2 regions of the Ensifer sp. LC384 genome follow, and region 2 is predicted to be linked to the other one. Evidence: riboswitches for the same ligand, from Rfam matches in the RefSeq annotation. Region 2 holds a riboswitch; the other holds the start of a gene.
What was found. A riboswitch is a leader RNA that binds a small molecule or an ion and turns the genes downstream of it on or off. The one in region 2 is predicted to bind thiamine pyrophosphate.
Positions count from the first base shown of each region.

Region 1 (4,152 bases), on a different contig from region 2:
GACGAAATCGATCGGATCGACCGGCGGCGCATCGGCGAGCTTCGATCCAGGGATCGGAATCAGCATGTTGATCGGCACGCTTTCAGGGGCCATGGGAAGATTGGCGAGCGTCACAAGCATGGAGACACGGTCGTCGACGGTTTCGCCCATCCCCAGGATACCCCCGGCGCAGACTTTGATGCCGGCCTCGCGCACGTTGGCGAGCGTTTCGAGACGGTCGGCAAAGGTTCGGGTGGTGATGATCTCGCTGTAGAAACGTTCGGACGTATCGACATTGTGATTGTAGTAGTCGAGGCCAGCATCTGCGAGCGACGCCGTCTGCGCCGGCGACAGCATGCCGAGCGTCATGCAGGTCTCCATACCGAGCGCCTTGACGCCGCCCACCATGGCGACGATCGCCTCCATGTCGCGATCTTTCGGGCTGCGCCAGGCTGCCCCCATGCAATAGCGGGTGGCGCCGCCCGCCTTGGCTTTACGGGCCTCCGCGATCACCCTTTCGACTTCCATCAATTTCGAGGCCTTGAGCCCGGTCGGATAGTGCGCCGACTGGCTGCAATAACCGCAATCCTCCGCGCATCCGCCGGTCTTGATCGACAGCAGCCGGCTCATCTGCACGGCATTCGGATCGAAATGCGCGCGGTGGACGGTTTGCGCGCGAAAGAGGAGGTCGTTGAAAGGGAGATTATAGATTTTTCTCGCTTTATCGAGATTCGAGCTCTCATCGGCGGTCGGGGAGTTGGCCGGAACTCCCTCGTTCTGCACACCTGCATCCAGCATAAGTTGATCGCCCTCGTTGTTGCATCCGTATTATAGATAGAATCTGATATTATCTATAATTCTTCCTCGGCAGCGGAGACGCAACCAACTGAAGGGCGAGGCAGCAGATGACTTCAACCATAGAAGGTATTGGAAGGGGCTGACTGACTGTCGCGGCTGTCCAACCGGAACCCCAAAACGCTTTAAAAAACAGCGTTCCGAGCGCCGTCCGTCAGCCGACGATAGCAAAGGCATTCCGCGTGGAACCGGAGGCGTTTTTGACCGGTTTCTGCCCGATCCACTGGACATGGCGCTCCAGGACTGCGGCCGCATTTTCGATCTTGCCCTGCCGAAGGAAGGCGAGAATTGCTCGGTGGTCATGGTCCGTCCGCACCTCCCATTCCGACCGCCAGGTCGAAAACAGGAAGCGGGCGCTGACAGCATGCAAATCGTCGATCGCGGCAAGCAGACGTGGCATACCGCACGGCGTCAGTAGCAGCCGGTGAAAGCGCCGGTTCGCCTCCTCCCAGGAGCGCACATCGCGGGAATTGTCCGCGGCGACCGTCGCCTCTTCAGCCAGATCGAGGATCGCCGGCGTCAGGTGCGGGGCCGCATGACGCAGCGCCAGAACTTCGAGCGCGGCGCGCATTTGTGCGACCTCGCGAAGCTCCTTGAGATCGAATGAAGCGACGCGCACGCCACGACGCGGTTCGCTAATGGCGAGACCCTGCGCCTCCAGCCTGCGGAAGGCCTCGCGCACGGGCACGTGGCTCGCCCCAAATTCCTCGGCGATATGGTCCTGCCGGAGTTTCGTGCCTGGTTCCAATTGGCCCGTCACGATCCGGTCAGCAAGGATGCGGCTGATGCGGCTGGCAACTGTATCGTCATTGATTGCGGTCATTTTTTATAGATAATTTGCGGCAGCCTTGTTGTCGAGCCAGCTCAAGGAATGTGAGATGGAGGAAAAACAAATGCCCGAGGACGCCGGACCGCGAAAAGTGAACGCCGAATATGCGATTGAGTACCTCCAGGAGCAACCGGAAGCCGGGCTTTGCTGCGAGGATCGGCGCTGGTGGATTACGCCGAACGCAAACGAAACCGATCAGATGGTCCTTAATCTTGATGCGGCTGAGGCTGAGCGGCTCAAGGATGATCCACGCCTGCGACTCGTCTCCGGAATCGCTCATGCGGGCCGGTCGCTCTGGGTCGTTCGAAGAATGACTTAGCTGTGCGCCATGCTCCAACGTCTCTGAGCGCCAGGCTGTGGGTGCATCCACGGCCTGAGCGTTGTTCCTTGCGGCGGCGTTTTCAACCATCATTCTGCTCCAACACTTGACAGAGTGCGGCTATCGTCGTTCAACTCGTTCATTCACCAGGGGAGTCCCGACAAGGGGCTGAGATATTGCTGGGCGGATCGGCTCTTTCGACCGCAGCGCAATGACCCGTTGAACCTGATCCAGTTCATGCTGGCGTAGGGACGGTGGGAACGACGGCAGTCGCGACAGCTCCTTTTTTGCGATCGCGTGGACGGGTCTCTATCTTTCCAGCTCCAGGATCTGGGTCTCCAAATGTCAACGTTGGAGCCAGCCAATGGTTTTTTCAGATGCCGTAGACGAGCCAAACTTCGGGCATAGGCAGCTACACTCACGGACGTTAGCGCGCCGGCGCACGGGTGAATGGTGCTGCAGCGCCGGCCAGGCAACGGCTCGAACGGCTGCCAAATGAGGCCGGTGCTGATCAAGGGAGCGGGTGTCGTCGGTCTTGTCACTGCCTACGAGCTGGCACGACGCGGCATTGATGTCGACGTTGTCGAACAGGCCCAACACATTGGCGCCGGGGCATCCTGGTTTGCCGGCGGCATGCTGGCGCCCTGGTGTGAGCGCGAGAGTGCCGACGAGAGGGTCGAACGCGTCGGTGCGACAGCCATCGAGTGGTGGAAGGCGGCGCTGCCCGGCAAAGTCGCGCAAGAGGGCACACTCGTCGTCGCCGCCGCGCGTGACACCCGCGAACTCGATCGCTTCGCGACGCGAACCACCGGGCACAGATGGCTGGATGCAGAAGAGATAGCCGAGCTGGAACCGGATCTCGCCGGTCGTTTCGCGCGTGCGCTCTACTTCCCCAGGGAAGCCCATCTCGATCCGAGAGAAGCGCTGTCGTCACTCCGTGACACATTGATGGCCATGGGCGTGCGTTTTCACTTCGGCCAGACGACCGATGCCACCGTCAGCCACCGTTTCGATTGGCGTATCGATTGCACCGGCCGTGCCAGGCTCCCGGATGATGCCGCCCTGCGGGGCGTGCGCGGCGAGATGCTCTATCTGCGCACCGGCGACATTCAACTGTCGCGCCCAGTGCGCTTCCTGCATCCACGACACCCCCTCTACGTCGTTCCACGCCGCCAGGGTCTCTTCATGGTCGGGGCAACAATGATCGAGAGCGAAACGTGCGGCCCTATTGCTGCACGCTCGCTGATGGAACTCTTGAACGCCGCCTACGCCCTGCACCCAGCCTTCGGCGAGGCGGAGATCACCGAGACCGGGACTGGTGTTCGCCCTGCCTATCCCGACAACCTGCCGAGGATCACCCGAAGCGGCTCGACCTTTTGCGTGAACGGTCTGTATCGACATGGGTTCCTGCTCTCGCCAGCCCTTGCGCACGACGTTGCCGAATGTCTGCTCAACCCGAACCACCAATCGGAGTTCCATGATGAATCTTAACGTCAATGGCGACGAGCACGAGATCGCCTGCTCGACGCTCGCCGAACTGATGGCGGCACTCGACTATGAAGGAAGCTGGCTGGCGACTGCGGTCAACGGCGAACTCGTTCACGCGGCCGACCGCGATGGCTGGCGTCTGCGCGACCATGACCGCATCGAAATCCTCTCACCGATGAAAGGTGGCTGAACATGCTGCAAGTCTACGACACGGAAATCACCTCCCGACTGCTCCTGGGCACAGCAGGCTATCCATCGCCAGCCGTGCTTTCGGACGCCGTGCGGGCTTCACAGACACAAATCATCACCGTCTCCTTGAGACGCGAAACGGCCGGCGGCAAAGCGGGCGGTGCGTTTTTCGACCTGATCCGCGAGCTCGGGACGAAAATACTGCCGAACACGGCCGGCTGCCACACCACCAAGGAGGCGGTCCTCACCGCCAAGATGGCGCGCGAGGTGTTCAGGACGAACTGGATCAAGCTCGAAGTGATCGGCAATCACGACACGCTGCAGCCGGACGTGTTCGCGCTGGTCGAAGCCGCACGGATCCTTTCGAACGAGGGCTTCGAGGTCTTTCCCTATACGACCGACGATCTTGTCGTCGCCGAGCGCCTGCTGGAAGCTGGCTGCCGCGTGTTGATGCCCTGGTGTGCGCCGATCGGCAGTGCCATGGGACCGCAAA
Region 1 covers NZ_MBST01000008.1:78,379-82,530, reverse strand. The annotation lists gene bioB (biotin synthase BioB) at 1-777, opposite strand, end outside; gene BC363_RS09250 (GntR family transcriptional regulator) at 989-1,657, opposite strand; gene BC363_RS35075 (hypothetical protein) at 1,641-2,072, opposite strand; TPP riboswitch at 2,121-2,252, shown strand; gene thiO (glycine oxidase ThiO) at 2,478-3,473, shown strand; gene thiS (sulfur carrier protein ThiS) at 3,463-3,660, shown strand; gene BC363_RS09230 (thiazole synthase) at 3,663-4,152, shown strand, end outside.
Region 1: linked by a shared signal. The riboswitch ahead of thiO (glycine oxidase ThiO) and the one ahead of thiC (phosphomethylpyrimidine synthase ThiC) in region 2 are both predicted to bind thiamine pyrophosphate.

Region 2 (4,152 bases):
CCCGAGCATGACGGAGGGAGAGGGGGGCCTTCAGTTAATACAGAGCCGAAATCCTACGCCAGAAGGGGCGGTTCGCCGCCCCTTCTGGCGTGGTCGTTATCGCTGCACTACGGCGTCGTCGCCGACCGGCAGATAGAGATCGCCGCCGTCGCGATACTTGGCTGCCATCGCCTGCAGACCTTCCTTCTGCGCCTCGGCGCGGATGTCGTGCGAGATCCGCATCGAGCAGAATTTCGGCCCGCACATCGAGCAGAAATGCGCGACCTTGTGCGCCTCCTTCGGCAAGGTCTCGTCGTGGAAGGAGCGCGCGGTCTCCGGGTCGAGCGACAGGTTGAACTGGTCCTCCCAGCGGAACTCGAAACGGGCGCGCGACAGGGCGTCGTCCCGGGTGCGGGCCGCCGGATGTCCCTTGGCGAGATCAGCTGCGTGGGCTGCGATCTTGTAGGTGATGACCCCGGTCTTGACGTCGTTGCGATCCGGCAGGCCCAGGTGCTCCTTCGGCGTCACGTAGCAGAGCATGGCCGTGCCGAACCAGCCGATCATCGCAGCACCTATGCCCGACGTGATGTGGTCGTAGCCGGGCGCGATGTCGGTCGTCAGGGGCCCAAGCGTATAGAACGGCGCCTCGCCACAGACGGCGAGCTGCTTGTCCATGTTTTCCTTGATCTTGTGCATCGGCACGTGGCCCGGCCCCTCGATCATCACCTGGCAATCCTTGGCCCAGGCGATCTTCGTCAACTCGCCCAGCGTTTCCAGTTCGGCAAATTGGGCGGCGTCGTTGGCATCGGCGATCGAGCCCGGGCGCAGGCCGTCACCGAGCGAAAACGAGACGTCGTAGGCACGGCAGATATCGCAGATCTCTTCGAAGTGCTCGTAGAGAAAGCTCTCCTTGTGATGGTGCAGGCACCACTTGGCCATGATCGAGCCGCCGCGCGAGACGATGCCCGTGACCCGGTCGACCGTCAGCGGGATATAGTGAAGCCGGACACCGGCATGGATTGTGAAGTAGTCGACGCCCTGTTCCGCCTGTTCGATCAGCGTGTCGCGATAGACCTCCCAGGTCAGGTCCTCGGCGATGCCGTTGACCTTTTCGAGCGCCTGGTAGAGCGGCACGGTGCCGATCGGCACCGGCGAATTGCGGATGATCCATTCGCGGATGTTGTGGATGTTGCGGCCGGTCGAAAGGTCCATGACCGTGTCTGCGCCCCAACGCGTTGCCCAGACCATCTTTTCGACTTCCTCGGCCATCGAAGAGGTGACGGCGGAGTTGCCGATATTGGCATTGATCTTCACCAGGAAGTTCCGGCCGATGATCATCGGTTCGCATTCCGGATGGTTGATGTTGGCGGGCAGGACGGCGCGGCCGCTGGCGATTTCCTGGCGGACGAATTCGGGCGTGACGTGATCGGGAATATGGGCGCCGAAGCTTTCGCCGTCGCGCTGCGTGGCGCGCGCGGCGTCGCGGCCGAGGTTTTCGCGGATGGCGACGAACTCCATCTCGGGCGTGATGATGCCGGCCCGTGCATAGGCAAGTTGCGTCACGGCGCGCCGGCCGGTGGCACGCAAGGGCGCATGACGGACGGGAAAGGTTGGCGTCAGCCGGTCTCCGGAGGCAAAGCCGTTGTCTTCCGGCCGGACGCTGCGCCCGTCATAGGCTTCGACATCGCCACGTGCGATGATCCAGTTGCGGCGCGGCCGTGGCAGCCCTTCCTCGATGCGGATGTTGGCGTCTTCCACGGTATAGGGCCCGGAGGCATCATAGACCGTGACCGGCGGCTCGCCCGACGTGGGGTGCAGGGCGATTTCGCGCATCGGCACGCGGATATCAGGATGGATCGTGCCTGGTTTGTAGACCTTCTTCGAGGCGGGAAGCGGGCCTTTGGTGACCGTGAGGTCTGCGGGTTTGGTGACAATATTCATGATGAGGCTCCAAGTTTGCGGTTGGAGACCCAGTTCTGAAGCCGGAAGGAAAAGACAGGTCCGCCCGGATTTCCGCGCGATTGACGGACCCGTGGCGTCGATGTCTGCACCGTCCCTACGCCAGTATGAACTGGATCAGGTTCAACGGGTCACTGCGCCTCGGTCGGCAAAGCCGATCCGCCCAGCAGTATCTCAGCCCCTTGACGGGACCCCCCTGGTGAATGCCTAGAGATAGCCATCGATCCGGATGCGCAGTCAAGCGCTAATCCGAAGGTCGCGTGTCAGGCCTGTTGATCGCTTACTAGCGGCCCGGCTTTTCGACTGACGGGCGATCGGCATAATCCGCCCGGTTGATGCCGTGCCGCTGCAGCTTGTCGTAGAAGGTCTTGCGCGGAATGCCCAGTGCCTCGATCGTCGCCTTGACGTCGCCGCGCTGCGCCCGCAGCGCTTCTTTCAGAATTTCTGCCTCGTAGCGCTCGAGTCGTTCGGGCAGGGCGGCACCGGTTGGCACTGCGGCGGCGGTCGGCTGTCCGAGCGCCCCTTCGACGCCAAGGGCGACGCGCTCGGCGAAATGCGAGAGTTCGCGCACATTGCCGGGCCAGGAATGGGACATCAGATAGTGGTGCACCGCCGGCGAAACCGTCGGCACGTCGCGCTTGAACCGCTCGCCCGCGCGCGTCAGGAAATGCGAAAAGAGAAGCGGGATGTCGTCCCGGCGTTCGCGCAGCGGCGGGATCGACAGGGTGACGACGTTCAGCCGGAAATAGAGATCCTCGCGAAAGTCGCCCCGCTGGGCCGGGTCACCAAGGTCGATCTTGGCGGCGGCGATCACGCGGATATCCACCGGTCGCACGACATTGGTGCCGAGCGGCGTGATTTCGCGGGCTTCGAGAACACGCAGCATCTTGACCTGCGTTGCCGGCGGCATCGCTTCGATTTCATCGAGGAAAAGCGTGCCGCCACTTGCATGCTCGATACGGCCGATGCGCTTCTTCAAGGCGCCGGTAAAGGCGCCCTGCTCGTGGCCGAAAAGCTCGCTTTCGATCACCGTTTCCGGCAGTGCGCCGCAGTTGAGCGCCACGAAGTTGCCGTCGCGGCGCCGGCTCCAATTGTGCAGCAGCGTCGCCACCACCTCCTTGCCGCTGCCGGTTTCGCCGGCAACGAGCACATCCACGTCGGTGTCGGCGATATGCTGCAAGGTCTGGCGCAGCCGTTCCATGACCGGCGTCTGGCCAATCAGCGGCAGGCTTTCGCCGGCGACTTCCGCTGCACGCTTCAGGGCACGGTTTTCCATCACCAGCCGGCGCTTTTCCAGGGCGCGGCGCGCGCTCTGCACAAGACGGTCGGCGGCAAAAGGTTTCGGAATGAAGTCGTAGACGCCGTCCTGCATGGCCTGAACGGCCATCGGAATATCGCCGTGCCCGGTCACCAGAATGACCGGCAGGTCGGGGTCGAAATCGGCGATGCGGCGAAAGAGTGTCAGGCCATCGATCCCCGGCATGCGGATATCGCTGATGACGATGCCGTCGAAGCCCGGGCCGAGGAGTATGAGCGCTTCCGCCGCGCCGGGAAAGGCGGAGACGGTGAGGCCGGCAAGCTCCAGCGTCTGCTTCATCGCCTTCCTGAGCTCGCTGTCGTCGTCGACGAGGCATACGGATTGTTGCATCGCTCAGGCCCTCTTCAAGCGAACGGTGAAGACGGTACCGTCGGGGCCGGTCTTGACCTCGATGTCGCCGCCATAGTCGACGACGATTTCCTTGGAGATGGCAAGGCCGAGACCGAGGCCCTCATCCTTGGACGTGTTGAACGGGGTGAACAGATCCTCGAGGATATCGGGCCTGATGCCCGGGCCATTGTCGGCGACAACAAGGGAAACAGTGTCGGAGGCGCCTATCTCGCACCGCACACGGATCTCCGCGTCTGCCCGGTCGCCAAGGGCTTCCAGGGCATTCTGCAGCAGGTTGATCAGCACCTGTTCAATCCGGATACGGTTGCCGAGCACGCTGAGCCCGTTCTCCGGCAGATCGATGACGATCGCGTCCATGCGGCCGGCAAAGCGGCTGCGCAGCAGCATTCGTGCGCCTTCGATCACCTCTGGCACGGACGTCGGTTCGGCGACGAATCGTCCCTTGCGCGCAAAACTGCGCAGCTCGTCGGTGATGGTGCCGACCCGCTCGGTCAGCGCGGCGATGCTTTCGAGGTTTTCGACCGCTGTCTCCTGCTGGCCGCGAT
Region 2 covers NZ_MBST01000003.1:121,789-125,940, reverse strand. The annotation lists gene thiC (phosphomethylpyrimidine synthase ThiC) at 97-1,920, opposite strand; TPP riboswitch at 2,015-2,146, opposite strand; gene BC363_RS04785 (sigma-54 dependent transcriptional regulator) at 2,222-3,586, opposite strand; gene BC363_RS04780 (sensor histidine kinase) at 3,590-4,152, opposite strand, start outside.